One region of the Amycolatopsis sp. NBC_01488 genome, then DNA from elsewhere that is predicted to be linked to it. Evidence: riboswitches for the same ligand, from Rfam matches in the RefSeq annotation. Region 1 holds a riboswitch; the other holds the start of a gene.

Evidence for each region. Region 1 has a riboswitch for S-adenosylhomocysteine ahead of metH (methionine synthase). Riboswitches for the same ligand answer to the same signal wherever they lie in the genome.
Region 2: linked by a shared signal. The riboswitch ahead of ahcY (adenosylhomocysteinase) and the one ahead of metH (methionine synthase) in region 1 are both predicted to bind S-adenosylhomocysteine.

What each region holds. Positions count from the first base shown of each region.
Region 1 is NZ_CP109434.1:7,856,460-7,864,343, reverse strand. Features, by position in the region: gene OG738_RS36915 (sugar porter family MFS transporter) at 71-1,456, shown strand; gene OG738_RS36910 (GNAT family N-acetyltransferase) at 1,550-2,731, shown strand; gene OG738_RS36905 (TIGR03619 family F420-dependent LLM class oxidoreductase) at 2,740-3,594, opposite strand; S-adenosyl-L-homocysteine riboswitch at 3,888-3,966, shown strand; gene metH (methionine synthase) at 3,981-7,634, shown strand; gene OG738_RS36895 (FAD-dependent monooxygenase) at 7,616-7,884, opposite strand, start outside.
Region 2 is NZ_CP109434.1:7,965,639-7,973,522, reverse strand. Features, by position in the region: gene OG738_RS37385 (styrene monooxygenase/indole monooxygenase family protein) at 1-603, shown strand, start outside; gene ku (non-homologous end joining protein Ku) at 688-1,566, shown strand; gene OG738_RS37375 (hypothetical protein) at 1,731-1,889, shown strand; gene OG738_RS37370 (hypothetical protein) at 2,177-2,332, opposite strand; gene ahcY (adenosylhomocysteinase) at 2,454-3,914, opposite strand; S-adenosyl-L-homocysteine riboswitch at 4,002-4,075, opposite strand; gene OG738_RS37360 (hypothetical protein) at 4,376-4,954, opposite strand; gene OG738_RS37355 (AurF N-oxygenase family protein) at 5,011-5,901, opposite strand; gene OG738_RS37350 (TetR/AcrR family transcriptional regulator) at 5,989-6,648, shown strand; gene OG738_RS37345 (DNA polymerase IV) at 6,645-7,670, opposite strand; gene OG738_RS37340 (DUF3040 domain-containing protein) at 7,685-7,884, opposite strand, start outside.

The DNA.
Region 1 (7,884 bases):
CCGGTTTTTTCCGGCGTGTGAGTGTGGTGGCCGCTGGCTGGACTGGACCTACGAAAGAGGCGACCTGGCAATGACGCAGACAGCCCCGGCGCGGCATATCAGCCGAACCACTCTGTACTTCTTCGGCGCGCTCGGCGGCATCTTGTTCGGCTACGACCTCGGCGTGATTTCCGGGGTACTCCCGTTCATCGGGAAACTCTGGGCGCTGACCAGCTGGGACAAGGGCGTGATCACCGCCAGCCTGTCGGTCGGTGCCATCGTCGGTGCGCTGTTCTCCAGCCGCACCAACGACGCCCTCGGCCGCCGCCGCACGATCCAGGTCGCCGCGGCGATCGTCATCGTGGGCACCCTGGCGGCGGCGTTCTCCCCGACGTTCACGCTGCTCGTGCTCTCGCGGCTGGTCATCGGGCTCGGTATCGGCCTTTCGTCGTCGACCGTGCCGACGTACCTGTCGGAGCTGGCCCCGGCGCGGTTGCGGGGCGCGATGGGCGCGCTGAACCAGATCTTCATCGTGCTCGGCATCCTGATCGCGTTCCTGGTGAGCTACTGGCTCGGGCCGATCTCGGCGTGGCGCTGGATGTTCGCCGGCGCCATCGTGCCCGCGGCGATCCTGCTCGCCGGGCTCACGTTCCTGCCCGAGACGCCCCGCTGGCTCGTCAAGAACGGCCGCGAGGAGGAAGCCCGGCGGGTCCTGGCGAGCGCGCACGGCAACACCGTGAACCTCGACGAAGAGATCGAGACCATCAACGAGGTCATCCGGCTCGACACCGAGGAGAAGCCGCGGCTGCGCGACCTGTTCTCCGGTTTCGTGCGGCCGATGCTGGTGGTGGCCCTGCTGCTGGCGGTCGGCCAGCAGTTCAGCGGGGTCAACGCGATCAACGCGTACTTCCCGACGATGCTGATCGGCCTCGGGTTCGCCACGCAGGCCGCGCTGCTGTCCGGCGTGCTGCTGGGCGTCACGAAGTTCCTGTTCACCGCGTGGGTCGTGTTCGTGGTGGACCGCTGGGGCCGCAAGCCGCTGCTGCTCATCGGCAACGTGATCATGGTGATCACGCTGGTGGCGGCCGGGCTCGTGGTGCTCAACGTGCACGACACCGGTACGCGCGGCATCCTGATGCTGGTGATGATGGTGCTGTACCTGGTCGGCTACGAGCTCGGCTGGGGCGCGGTCGTCTGGGTGATGATGTCCGAGGTGTTCCCGCTCAAGTACCGCGCGACGGGGATGGGCGTCAGCAGCGTGGTCCTCTGGGCGGCGACGGGCATCGTGAGCGCCGTGTTCCCGCTCATCTCCGACCCGAAGTCGCTCGGCATCGGCGGTTCGATGTTCCTGTTCGCCGGGATCAACGTGGTGCTGTTCGTGCTCACCAAGTGGCTCGTGCCGGAGACGAAGGGGCGTTCGCTGGAGCAGATCGAGCTCGACCTCCGGGCGCGCCAGGGGGTCGCGGCCAAGAGCTGACCCGGGGGATCATTGCGGCGGGGCACGACGGCGACGTCGTGCCCCGTCGTAATTCGCTTGCCCGGCACCGCTTCGCCGCGGGACGGTGCCCCGATGGAGATCCGTTCCACGACCGAGCAGGACCGCGAGACCTTCGTCGACACGCTCTTCGCCGCGTTCGGGCGCTGCCCGGCCTCGGAGGACGCCGTCTGGTCTGCTCTGGAATGGGACCGCGGCTCGATCGCGGTGGCGGACGGGCGGGCCGTCGGCACCGCCGCCGCGTACTCCTTCGAGCTGACCCTGCCCGGCGAGGTCGTCGTCCCGGCCGGCGGGGTGACCGCCGTCGGCGTCCTGCCCACCCATCGGCGCGGGGGCGTGCTCACCGCGATGATGCGCCACCAGCTCGCCGACGCGCGGGCGCGCGGGGAGTTCCTGTCCGTGCTGCTGGCCACCGAGGCCGTGATCTACCGCAGGTTCGGCTACGGACCGGCGACCACCACGCACCGGCTGACCGTGCCACGGCACCGAGCCGCCCCGCGCAGGACAGCTGTCCCGGCGGAGGGCTCGATCGAGGTGCTGCGGCGCGCCGAGTGCGGCGACCTCCTGGAGGAGGTCTACGACCGGTACCGCCGCGGCCGGCCGGGTGCGTTGTCCCGTCCGCACCACTGGTGGGCCCGGGGCGCGGGGCAGCCGCCGATCTCCGCGGCACCGCGGTACGTCGCCCTGCACCGCGACGCCGGCGGCGTCCCGGACGGGTACGCGACCTACCTGCTCGACGAGACCTTGACGGTCGACGAGACGATCGCCGCGGGCGACGCCGTCGCGACGGCACTGACCCGGTTCCTGCTCGACCACGACCTGGCCACCCAGGTGGTGTTCCGGCACTGCCCGCCGGAGCACCCGCTGCGCTGGCAGCTGGCCGACTTCCGCGCCGCCCGGATCAGCGACGAGACGGACTGGCTGTGGGTGCGGCTGCTGGACGTCCCGCGGGCGCTGGCGGCGCGCGGCTGGGCGTCCGACGGCGATCTCGTCCTCGACGTCGACGACCCGTTCCTCGGCGAGCGGGGCCGCTACCTGCTCACGGTCCGGGACGGCAAGGGTGACTGCGTGGCGACCGATCGGGAGCCGGACCTGTCGCTGGACGTGAGCGACCTGGGCTCGGTGTACCTCGGCGGGGTCACGCCGGGCACGCTCGTGCGGGCCGGGCAGATCCGGGCCCACCACCCGGATGCCGCTTCCCTGGCCGACGCGCTGTTCCGCACCGGGCGCGCCCCGCACTGCCTGCACTGGTTCTGAGACTGACCTCAGAGGGTGACGGCGAGCCCGAGCTTTCCGGCCAGCCGCCCGATCCAGGCTTCGACCTCCTCGGGCGACCGGTCCGGCAGCCCGAAGATGGTCTCGGTGACACCGAGGGAATCCAGGTGCGCCAGCCGGTCCTGGTCCGGGCGTTCCCCGAGCGCGCAGATCCGCGGCGCACCCGTGCGTCCTTCGGCGAGCCAGATCTCCTTGAGCAGAGCCACGTGCGCGTCCAGGTCGGTGTCGGCCGGGGTGGTGATCCAGCCGTCCGCGTGGCGGGCGATCCAGCGGAACGTCTTCTCCGTCGGGCCCGCGCCGAGCAGCACCGGGATGTGCGCCTGGATCGGCTTCGGCCACGCCCAGCTCGGGCCGAAGGAGACGAATTCCCCGTCGTAGGAGGCTTCTTCGGACGTCCACAGTGCACTCATCGCTTCGAGGTACTCGCGCAGCGCCGTGCGGCGGCGGTGGCCGGGGACGCCGTGGTCGGTCAGCTCGTCGACGTTCCAGCCGAAGCCCGTGCCGAGCGTGACGCGGCCACCGGAGAGGTGGTCCAGGCTGGCGATCGTCTTCGCGAGCGTGATCGGGTCGCTCTCCACCGGCAGGGCCACCGCCGTGGACAGCCGGATCCGCGACGTCACCGCCGCCGCCGTCGCCAGCGCCACCCACGGGTCCAGGGTGCGGCTGTAGCGGTCGTCGGGCAGGGACGCGTCGCCGGTGCGCGGGTGCGGTGACTCGCGCTTCACCGGGATGTGCGTGTGCTCGGGCACGTAGAAGGTGGCGAACCCCGCGGCTTCCGCGGCGCGCGCCGCCGAAGCCGGGGTGATGCCGCGGTCGCTGGTGAACAGCACGATTCCGTAGTCCACGCGAGGAGCGTATTAGAACGTGTTTCAGTTTTCAAGGTCGGGCGCGAGTGCGAAAAGTGGCAACGTGGACGCGGAGAGTAACGTCGAGGCGCGCTCGAGCGATGATCGAGGCGACGCGCGTCAGCAGGCGAAGAGCAGAGCGCCGGCGCGCGACGCGGCAAGGTGGAGACCCGGGAAGACACGGAGGCAGGGGTGGACCCAGTAATCCATTGTGGACTCTCGGTGTCCCAGCCAGTGGACGCACCGGCGAGGCGGGTTGGCGTGCCGATGCCCGTTTCCAGTACCGTGGACCACAGGTCGAGAGGCGCTGCAACGGACCGCCGGGTCCGCCACGCTCGACCGGGAACCACCGAACAAGGGCGCCTCCCGGATGAGGGAGGCTGCCGGTGAACCCGATCACCCCGCGAGAAACCCCCAGCGAGACCGAAGCCACCGCGCGCCTGCGCGAGCTGCTCGGGCAGCGGGTGGCGGTGCTCGACGGCGCTTGGGGCACCATGCTGCAGGGTGCCGGGCTGACCCCGGCCGACTACCGCGGCGACCGCTTCGGCGAGCACACCCACGACGTCACCGGCGACCCCGACCTGCTCAACCTCACCCGCCCGGACGTCATCCTCGACGTGCACCGCCAGTACCTCGCGGCCGGCGCGGACGTCACCACGACGAACACCTTCACCGCGACCGGCATCGGCCAGGCCGACTACGGCCTCCAGGCGTACGTCCACGAGATGAACGTCCGCGGCGCGCAACTCGCCCGCCAGGCGGCCGACGAGGCCGGCGGCCGGTTCGTCGCGGGCTCGATCGGCCCGCTGAACGTCACGCTCAGCCTGTCGCCCAAGGTCGACGACCCGGCGTACCGTGCGGTGACGTTCGAGCAGGTCAAGGCCGCGTACGCCGAGCAGATCGCCGGGCTCGCCGAAGGCGGCGTCGACCTGCTGCTGATCGAGACGATCTTCGACACGCTCAACTGCAAGGCCGCGATCGCCGCAGCCCGCGACGTCGCGCCGCACCTGCCGCTGTGGATCTCCGTGACGATCGTCGACCTCAGCGGCCGGACGCTGTCGGGCCAGACCGTCGAAGCGTTCTGGAGCTCGATCGAGCACGCGAAGCCCCTGGTCGTCGGCGTGAACTGCTCGCTGGGCGCGGAAGAGATGCGCCCGCACGTCGAGGAGCTGTCCCGGCTCGCCGACACGTATGTCGCCTGTCACCCCAACGCCGGCCTGCCGAACGCGTTCGGCGGCTACGACGAAACGCCCGACGAGACCGCCGGCCTGGTCGGCGGGTTCGCCCGCGACGGCCTGGTCAACGTCGTCGGCGGCTGCTGCGGCACGACCCCGGCGCACATCGCGAAGATCGCCGCCGCGGCGAAGGGCGTCACGCCCCGCGAGGTGCCCGCGCCGCGCAGCCACATGCGGTTCAGCGGGCTCGAGCCGTTCGGCATCGGCGCCGACACCGGGTTCGTGATGATCGGCGAGCGCACCAACGTCACCGGCTCCAAGCGGTTCCGCCGGCTCATCGAGGCCGACGACCACCAGGGCGCCGTCGACGTCGCCCTGGAGCAGGTCCGCGGCGGCGCGAACCTGCTCGACGTCAACATGGACGCCGACCTGCTCGAGTCCGAGGAGGCGATGACGACGTTCCTCAACCTCATCGCCACCGAGCCTGAGGTGGCCCGGATCCCGGTGATGGTCGACAGCTCCAAGTGGAGCGTGCTCGAAGCCGGCCTGCGCTGCCTGCAGGGCAAGGGCGTGGTCAACTCGATCAGCCTCAAGGAGGGCGAGGAGCCGTTCCTCGCCCAGGCCCGCACGATCCGCAACTACGGCGCCGGCGTCGTCGTGATGGCCTTCGACGAGCGGGGCCAGGCCGACACCGCCGACCGCAAGGTCGAGATCTGCGGCCGGGCGTACGACCTGCTGACGCAGCAGGCCGGGTTCGCGGGCGAGGACATCATCTTCGACCCGAACGTCCTCGCCGTCGCCACCGGCATTTCCGAGCACAACGGCTACGCGAAGGCGTTCATCGAGGCGCTGCCCCGGATCAAGGAACGCTGTCCCGGCGCCCGCACCAGCGGCGGCATCTCGAACCTCTCGTTCTCCTTCCGCGGCAACGACATCGTGCGCGAGGCCATGCACTCGGCGTTCCTCTTCCACGCCGTCAAGGCCGGGCTGGACATGGGCATCGTCAACGCCGGCCAGCTCGCGGTCTACGAGGACATCCCGAAGGACCTCCTCGAGCTGGTCGAGGACGTGCTGTTCGACCGCCGCGAAGACGCCACCGACCGGCTGGTGAGCTTCGCCGAGAACGTCAAGGGCAGCGGCACCAAGCGCGTCGTGGACCTCTCGTGGCGCGAAGGCACGGTCGGCGAGCGGCTGTCCCACGCGCTGGTGCACGGCATCGTCGACTACATCGTCGAGGACACCGAAGAGGCCCGGCAGCAGCTGGCCCGGCCCCTCGACGTCATCGAGGGCCCGCTGATGGACGGCATGAAGATCGTCGGCGACCTGTTCGGCTCCGGCAAGATGTTCCTGCCACAGGTCGTGAAGAGCGCGCGCGTGATGAAGCGGTCCGTCGCCTACCTCGAGCCGTTCATGGAGGCGGAGAAGGAGAAGGCGCGCCAGGAGGGCAGGCTGGCGTCGACCGGCGGCCAGGGCAAGATCGTGCTCGCCACGGTGAAGGGCGACGTCCACGACATCGGCAAGAACATCGTCGGCGTGGTGCTCGGCTGCAACAACTACGAGGTGATCGACCTCGGCGTGATGGTGCCGGCCGCGAAGATCCTCGACACCGCGGTCACCGAGGGCGCCGACGCGGTCGGGCTGTCCGGGCTGATCACGCCCTCGCTGGACGAGATGGTGGCCGTCGCGGCCGAGATGCAGCGGCGCGGGCTGAAGCTGCCGCTGCTGATCGGCGGCGCCACGACGTCGCGCCAGCACACCGCGGTCAAGATCGCGCCCGCCTACGACAACGCGACGGTGCACGTCCTCGACGCGTCGCGGGTGGTCGGCGTCGTGTCCGACCTGCTGGACCCGGACCGCTCGATCGCGCTCGCCGAGAAGAACCGCGCCGACCAGGAGGTGCTGCGCGAGCAGCACGCCAGCAAGCAGCGCCGCCCCATGCTCACGCTCGAGCAGGCGCGCTTGAACCGCGAGCAGGTGGTCTTCGCCGACGTGCCGACACCGGTGTTCACCGGCTCACGCGTCGTCGAGCCCGCCATCGCCGAACTGCGCGAGATGATCGACTGGCAGTTCCTGTTCCTGGCCTGGCAGCTCAAGGGCAAGTACCCGGCGATCCTGGACCAGCCGGTCGCGCGCGAGCTGTTCGACGACGCGAACACGCTGCTCGACCAGATCGTCGCCGACGGCAGCTTCACCGCGAAGGGCGCCTACGCGTTCTGGCCGGCGCACAGCGAAGGCGACGACATCCTGCTCGACGGCGAGTTCGCGCACGTCCGGTTCCCGATGCTGCGCCAGCAGACGTCGAAGCCGGAAGACCGCGCCAACCGCTGCCTGGCCGACTACATCGCGCCGGAAGGCGACCACCTGGGCGGGTTCGCGGTCGCGATCCACGGCGCCGAGCCGCTCGCGGCCCGCTACGAGGCCGAGCAGGACGACTACCGCGCGATCATGGTCAAGGCGCTGGCCGACCGGCTCGCCGAGGCGTTCGCCGAGCACATCCACCTGCGGGCCCGCCGTGACTGGTTCGAGCCGGACGCCGACCCGGTGCTGGCGGACCTGCACGCGGAGCGGTTCCGCGGCATCCGCCCGGCGCTGGGCTACCCGGCCAGTCCCGACCACAGCCAGAAGCGCGAGCTGTTCGAGCTGCTGGAGGCCGGCCGGCTGGGCATGGACCTGACCGAGTCGTTCGCGATGACGCCGGCGGCGAGCGTGTCCGGGCTGATCTTCGCGCACCCGGACTCGCGGTACTTCACCGTCGGCAGGCTCGGCCGCGACCAGGTCGAGGACTACGCGCGCCGCAAGGGCGTCGAGCGGTCCGAAGTCGAGCAGTGGCTGCGGCCGAACCTGGCCTACGAGCCCGAGGCGTAGTCCTTCAGCTCGATGTCCGTGGCGAACTCGTCGGTCGCCTTGAGCAGGAGGCCGAGCAGGAAGCGGGATTTGAACGTCCAGTCCCGCAGCTTGATCCGCAGGCGTGACGGCGGCGCGAGGAACGGGCCCGCGCTGCCGCGCTGCGAGATCTTCGCGTAGCCGCGGAACTGCTCCTCGTAGCGGGCGAAGGCGACGCGGTGGTCGCCGTCCGCGGCCAGCAGCTCGCCCGCGAGCACGTACGCGCCGACAG
Region 2 (7,884 bases), 110 kb from region 1:
CTGAGCGGGAACTGCGACATCCTCTTCTTCGAAGGCGTCCCCGGCGGCCCGCTGGACTGCTTCGACGACCGCCCGGGCCCGGCCGAGCACTTCGCGCGGATCCTCGACCTGATGAAGCAGTTCGTGCCGTGGGAGTACGACCGCTGCCGCGACGCCGAACTCACCGACGCGAAGGCGACGCTGGCCGGCGGCTACACCCCGGTGGTCCGCAAGCCGGTCGGCACACTGCCGGGCGGGGCGATCGTGCTGGGCATGGCCGACGTCGTCGTCGCGAACGACCCGATCACCGGCCAGGGTTCGAACAACGCGAGCCACTGCGCCGCGACCTACCTGGACGCGATCGTCGAGCGCGGCGACCGGCCGTTCGACGCGGGGTGGATGGACGCGACGTTCGAGCGCTACTGGGAGTACGCCCGGCACGTGACCGAATGGACCAACGCGCTGCTCATGCCGCCGCCCCCGCACGTGCTCCAGATCCTCGGGGTGGCCGGCCAGAACCCCGCCGTGGCGCGCCGGTTCGCGAACGGTTTCACCGATCCGACGGACTTCCAGCACTGGTTCATGGACCCCGCACTCTGGGAGAAGTACCTGGCAGAGGTCTAGATCGCACTGTCGCCGGAGGACGATCCGGGCTACGGTGGTCACGTAGCGTGAAGGCGACCCGGTGGTCTATCGGAGGTGCGTGGCATGCGGGCGATGTGGAAGGGCTCGGTGTCGTTCGGGCTGGTGAGCATCCCGATCCAGCTGTACGCGGCCACCGAGAACAAGAACGTCTCGCTCCGCCAGGTGCACGAGGCCGACGGCGGCCGCATCCAGTACAAGCGGTTCTGCACGATCGACGGCGCCGAGGTGCCCTACGCCGAGATCGCGAAGGGCTACGAGCTGCCCGACGGCGAGATGGTCGTGATCACCGACGCCGAGATGGCCGAGCTGCCGCTGTCCTCGCAGCGCACGATCGACGTCCTGGAGTTCGTGCCGCTCGAGTCGATCGACCCGATCCAGTACGACCGGACGTACTACCTGGAGCCGCAGAAGAACGCGGTGAAGCCGTACGTCGTGCTGCGGGACGCGCTGCACAAGTCGAGCCAGGTGGCGATCGCCAAGGTCGCCGTGCGGCAGCGGGAGAGCATGGCGGTGCTGCGGGTGCACGCCGACGTGCTGGTGATGACGACGATGCTGTGGCCGGACGAGGTTCGCGAGCCCGACTTCCCCTTCCTGCGCGACGACCCGCCGCAGATCCGGCCCCAGGAGCTGACCATGGCCGGGTCGCTGATCGACTCGCTCGCCGAGCCGGTGTTCGAGCCGGAGAAGTACCACGACCACTACCGCGAGGCCCTCGAGGAGATGATCGAGGCCAAGGTGGCGGGGGAGGAGACCACCAAGCCGGCGGCGGTGACCGCGAAGGCCGACGTGGTCGACCTGATGGCGGCGCTGCAGGCCAGCGTGGACGCGGCGAAGAAGTCCCGCGGGGCGAAGTCCACTTCGGAGGAGTCCGCTGAGGACGCGGAGCCGACCGCCGCGAAGAAGAAGCCCGCGGCGCGCAAGCGGGCGCCCAAGTCCGGCTGACCCCGGACGGGTGGTCGCGGCGACACGCCGCCGCCCTTCCGCGTCCGCGTGCTTTCCGGTGGTACCAAGAGGTGCGAGCACACCGGGCACGAACGCGGAAGGGCGGGCCGGTCATGGAGTGCGCTTCTTGTGACGCGGGGATCGATCACTGTCACGGCACCCTGGTGGTGCACCCCGAAGGCGGGTTCGCCGAGTGCACCGATCCGTCCTGCCGGGACGGTGACCGGGTCCGGCACGGGCTGATCGTCGACTGCCAGGCCCTCGGCGCCGGGTGCGCGTGTGCCGCGGCGCCGGGAAAACCGCTGCTGCGCCAAGCTTCCTGAGCCTCCCGCCAGGATCCGCGAAGGCCTTCCCGCCGGCCTCACCGCCGGCCGGGGAGGCCTTCGCGGCGTGAAGAAGGCGTCAACCGCGTAACACGATCGTGTATGCAGATGTGTACACGGGCGTGGCGATGTGCTAACACTAACGGGGTCCTTCGGCTCTCCCTCCCCCTCGGAGCCGGAGGACCCTTATCTTCCGCATCGCTCGCGTGGCGGGAAAAAGAAAGCCGAACGGCCTGGCGCGGCCAGCATTGCTGCTGACGCGCGCCAGGCCGGCGGGGGTCACGGGATCAGTACCAGTGCGCCCGGCCGCCGATCCGGCGGCCGGTGCCGCCGAGGATGGCCAGCGCCACGCCGGCCACGGCCAGCACGATGCCGATGGTGTACAGCACCGGGATACCGACGATGAACCCGATGACCAGTAGAATTACACCGAGGACGATCACTTGACACTCTCCTTCGCACGAGACCCGGCCCGGCTCCGTGCCGTCCGGGCGGATGCGCTCTCGTCGTGAGGATGGCCATTTTCCCGAGCTGCCAAACTGCGGCAAATGGAGCAACTTCGAATCAGTACCGATAGTGGTCGAGCTTGTACGGACCTTCGACGTCCACGCCGATGTATTCCGCCTGGGCCTTCGACAACTTGGTTAGTTTCACACCAAGTGCGTCGAGGTGGAGCCGGGCCACCTTTTCGTCGAGGTGCTTGGGCAGCCGGTGGACGTCGGTGGCGTACTCGCCGGGCTTGGCGAACAGCTCGATCTGCGCGATGGCCTGGTTGGTGAAGGAGTTCGACATCACGAACGACGGGTGGCCGGTCGCGTTGCCGAGGTTCATCAGGCGCCCTTCGGACAGCACGATGATCGCGTGGCCGTCCGGGAACGTCCACTCGTGCACCTGCGGCTTGATCTCCTTCTTGGTGATGCCGGGCCGCTTCGCCAGCCCGGCCATGTCGATCTCGTTGTCGAAGTGCCCGACGTTCGCGACGATCGCGTTGTGCTTCATCCGGCTCATCTGCTCCGCCGAGATGATGCCGAAGTTGCCGGTGGTGGTGATGAAGATGTCGGCCGTCGCGACGACGTCGTCCAGCTCCACCACGTCGAGCCCGTCCATCGCCGCCTGCAGTGCGCAGATCGGGTCGATCTCGGTGACCGCCACCCGGGCGCCCTGCCCGCGCAGCGCCTCGACCGCGCCCTTGCCGACGTCGCCGTAGCCGCAGACGACGACGCGCTTGCCGCCGATCATCACGTCGGTGGCCCGGTTCAGGCCGTCCACCAGGGAGTGCCGGATGCCGTACTTGTTGTCGAACTTGGACTTCGTCACCGAGTCGTTGACGTTCATCGCGGGGAAGAGCAGCTCGCCGTCCTTGGCGAGCTTGTAGAGCCGCTTGACGCCGTTGGTCGTCTCCTCGGTGACGCCGCGGATCTCCTTGGCCATGCGGGTGAAGCGGTCGCCGTCGGCCGCGAGGCTCGCGCGCAGGGTCTCCAGGACGATCCGGTACTCCTCGGGGTCCTCTTCGGACGGTTGCGGCACCGCGCCCGCCGCCTCGAACTCGACTCCCTTGTGGACGAGCAGGGTGGCGTCGCCGCCGTCGTCCAGGATCATGTTCGGCGCCCGGCCGCCGGCGAACGCGAAGAGCCGGTCGGTGCACCACCAGTACTCTTCGAGCGTCTCGCCCTTCCACGCGAACACCGGCGTCCCGGCCGGGGCGTCGAGGGTGCCCTCCGGGCCGACGACGACCGCGGCGGCGGCCTCGTCCTGGGTGGAGAAGATGTTGCAGGACACCCAGCGCACCTCGGCGCCGAGCGCGACCAGGGTCTCGATGAGCACGGCGGTCTGCACGGTCATGTGCAGCGACCCGGCGATCCGGGCGCCCTTCAGCGGCTGCGCGGCGGCGTACTCGCGGCGGATCGCCATCAGGCCGGGCATCTCGTGCTCGGCCAGCCGCAGCTGCGTGCGGCCGGCGTCGGCCAGGGACAGGTCGGCGACGGCGAAGTCGACCCCGTTGCGGCGTGTGAGTTTCTCGCTCATTTCTCTTTCCTGACGGCCGGTTGCGGAACCGCGCGGGAGACGTGAGCGGGAAAGCTCTTGCGTGCCACCAAAAAAGGACACCTCCCGTGCGGGAGGCGCCCTTGGAGTCGGTCCGGGCCGAGCGTGGCGGAAGGAGTTCCGTCGCAGCGCCTCTCGGCCCGGAACCAGGATGGCAAAGCCGCCGGGAAGCTGTCAAGCGAGCGCGCGCGCCAGGAGAACGTCGTCGACGTCCGTGCCGTCGAGGTTGAATTCCGCTCGCAGCAGGACTTCCACGATGAACCCGCAGGCGTCGTAGACGCGGCGGGCGGCGGTGTGGTGACCCAGGACGCGCGCTTCGTCGTCGGCGCGGGCCGTCCGGATGGGTGCTCACGAAACGACCTCGCGCCACGCCTGCTCGACGATCCCGGCCAGCTCCTGGGGGTCGTGGTTGCCCTCGGTGCCCATGCTCCGCACCGTGACGGTCAGTCCCGGCCGGTGCGCTGGCAGTTCAGCACGAACGAGCGGTCCGGGTCCGGGGTGGCGCCGGGCGCGACCGGGTCGTTGTGCAGGAGGCACTGCACGGCACCGACGCGCACCAGCTCGGTACCCGGCTTGGCCTCGCCGAGGGCCTGGACGTCTTCGTAGGGCGCGAACAGCTCCGGCGACGGCGCGCGCACGGCGATCAGCTGCACGGACCGCAGCAACCCCTCGTCCTGGTAGTCCTGGACCACCGCGCCGGCGCCGCCGTAGGCCGCCGACACGCGCGCGGCCGTCTCCTGGTCGGTCTTGCCGACGCGGTCGATCTGGGCCTTGCCGCGCACCGCGTCGACCTTCGCGATCGCGTCCTGGGCCCTGCTGAGCCCGCCCAGGTTCGCCGGCGCGGTCGGGGCCTGCCCGCTCGGCCCGCCGAGCAGGCTCAGCACCAGCCACGGCACGCCGACCAGGACCGCGCCGACGAGGACGCCGATCAGGCCGGTGGCGACGGGCCGGGTCAGTCGCGAGCGCGGCGCGGGCGCCGTCGGCTGCGGCGGTGCGGGTTCGATCGGGAATCCCTCGGTCACCGGGGAATCCTGGCGTAGTCCGGTGCCTCCCGGGAAGGGAATTCTGCCGGGCGGGGTCAGATCAGGTGCGCGCGCCGCCAAATGCCCTCGGACCGGCCGCCGATCAGCCCCGCCTCGCGGAGGAACGGCACGATCTTCTCGGCCATCCAGCGGCGCGTCTCGTGGAAGTGCGGGTTGGCGAGCGCCGCGGCCCGGCCTTCCCGCGCGTCGATCCCGACGCTGCGGTAGATGCGCGGGTCGACCATGCTGTCGATCACGCCGAACGCGACGAGCGCGGTCCGCAGCCGATGCCGCTGCAGCGCCGCCTTCGACAGCTTCGGCGTCTCCCGCAGCACCTCCTCCTTGGCGAACCGGACGTGCCGGGCCTCCTCGACGACGTGGATGCGGTTGACCGAGCGGATCAGCGGCTGGATGCCGTCGTCGTCCATCATCGACCGCTGCAGCCGGTCGGTGGTCTCCTCGGCGACCAGCACGCTGGCGAACATCGACGGCCCGGCGGCGGTCGCGCCGAACACCTTCGCCGCGCGGTGCACGACCTTGGGGACGCCGTAGCGCGGCACGCCGAGCCGTTCGGCGGTGCGGGCGAACATCACCGAGTGCCGGGTTTCGTCGCCGATCTCGGTCATCGCGTACTGCGCGTGCTCGGTGCGCGCGTCAAGGTCGAAGACGTACCGGGCGAGCAGCTGCATCAGCACGATTTCGAACCACAGGCCGACGCTCATGATGCTGGCGATCTCGTGCTTGGACAGCTCGATCCGCTGCTCCGGCGTCAGCTTCGCCCAGAGGTCGGTGCCGTAGAGCGAGACGCGCTCCAGCGGCATGTACGCCTTGCCTTCGGCGAGCGGCGCGGTCCAGTCGATGTCGACGTGCGGGTCGTAGGAGTTCTTCGCGGAGCTCATGAGCAGGCGAGCCGCGGTGACGTCCCGGTCCTGGGCCTCGACGCCCATGGCGACCTCCGGAAGTAGGGGGTACACGCCGTACTAGCTACTTCGGTGACCGTACACCCTCCGGCGGGCCCTGAGTAGGCTTCCGCCGTGACCAAGGTCGACGGGCGGGCGGCGCGCTGGGCGGGCCAGCAGGAGCGGCGGCGTGCCGAGTTCGTCGACGCCGCGCTCGAAGCCATCGCCGAGCACGGCCCGGACGTCTCGACCGAGCAGATCGCCGAGCGCGCCGGCGTCGCGAGGACCCGCCTGTACAAGCACTTCGACGGCGCGGCCGACCTCCAGCGCGCGATCGCCGAGCGCGCGGCCGAGCTGGTGACGGCCGAGCTCCAGCCGCTGTGGCACCCGTCGGGTTCGCCGCGCGAGATGATCGCGGCGGCGATCTCGACGCACCTGCGCTGGCTGACCGAGCACGCCCAGCTGCACCGGTACCTCGTCCGCACGCTGCCGGGCCCGCCGGAGGGCGCCGCGGACGTCCGCGGCACGATCGCCCGCCACCTCAGCGCCCTGTTCACCGGCTACCTGACGGCGTTCGGCCTGGACCCGGCGCCGGGGGACACGATCGCGTTCGGCCTGGTCGGCTACGTCGAGTCGGCGACGACCCGCTGGCTCGACCACCCGGGGACGCTCAGCCTGGACCAGCTGACCGCCCAGCTGAGCGGCACGATCTGGGCGATGCTCGACCACACGCTCCGGGCGGGCGGGGTGGACCTGGACCCGGACCGGCCGTTGCCGCTGCCGGACGGGCTCTAGTCCGCCCTGAGGAACTCCGCCCGTACCCCCAGCAGCCGCACCGCGCGGGTCAGCGTGAACATCGCCAGCACCTCCTGCGCCGCGCGGTCGATCTCGGCCGCGTCCGACGTCGGCTCGGGCAGGGTGATGCTGTGCGTGTGGGTCAGGAACGGCACGAACCGCACTTTCACCGCGACCCGCGCGGCCGGGCGGCCTTCCTCGAGGACGTCCTGCGCCACGCGCTTCGCCAGCGTCGACACCTCCGCGGCCATCTCCGCCGGGTCCGTGAGGTCGCGCTGGAACGTCGTCTCGCGGCTGCGTGAGCGGGCCACGTACGGCGTCGCGCTCACCTCCGCGTCGCTGATGCCGCCGCCGAGCAGGCGCAGCCACGGGCCGGTCTTCGGGCCGAACCGCGCGGCCAGCGCCGCGACGTCCGCGCCGGCGAGGTCCAGGACGGTGTGGATGCCCAGCTCGGCGAGCTTCTTCGTCGTCTTGCCGCCGATGCCCCACAACGCGTCGGTCGGGCGCGCGGCCATCACGTCCCACCAGTTCGCCTGGGTCAGCCGGAAGATCCCGCCCGGCTTGCCGAACCCGGTGGCGAGCTTGGCCCGCAGCTTGTTGTCGCCGATGCCGACCGCGCACGACAGCCCGGTCTCGCGCGCCACCGCCTCCTTGATCGACGTCGCCAGCGCCTCCGGGTCGTCCGTCTCGGCGCCGACGAACGCCTCGTCCCAGCCGAGCACCTCCACCACGACCGGGAACTCCCGCACCGCGGTCATCACGTGCTCGGACACCTCGAGGTAGGCAGGCGGGTCACTGGGCAGGAAGACGGCGTCCGGGCAGCGCTTGGCGGCGATCCGCAGCGGCATGCCGGACCGGATCCCGAACTCGCGGGCTTCGTAGGACGCCGTCGCGACGACGGCGCGTTCGGCCGGGTCGCCGTTGCCGCCGACGACCACGGGCTTCCCGCGCAGCTCCGGTCGGCGGGCGATCTCGACCGCGGCGATGAACTGGTCGAGGTCGACGTGCAGGACCCACTTCACGGGCCCAGTCTGCCTCAGATGCGGTGCCGCGCCACGTGGGTCCAGACCGTGCCGGTCAGGGCGAGGATCCCGCAGAGCGTGACGCCGGGATCGGGCAGGACCAGCCCGAGGACCAGCAGGGTCACGGCGACGACGTCGACGGCGATCAGGAAGGCGCTGCGGAGCGCGCGCGACTTCGGGCGCTTGCCGTCGCGCAGGGCGGTGGCTAGGTCGG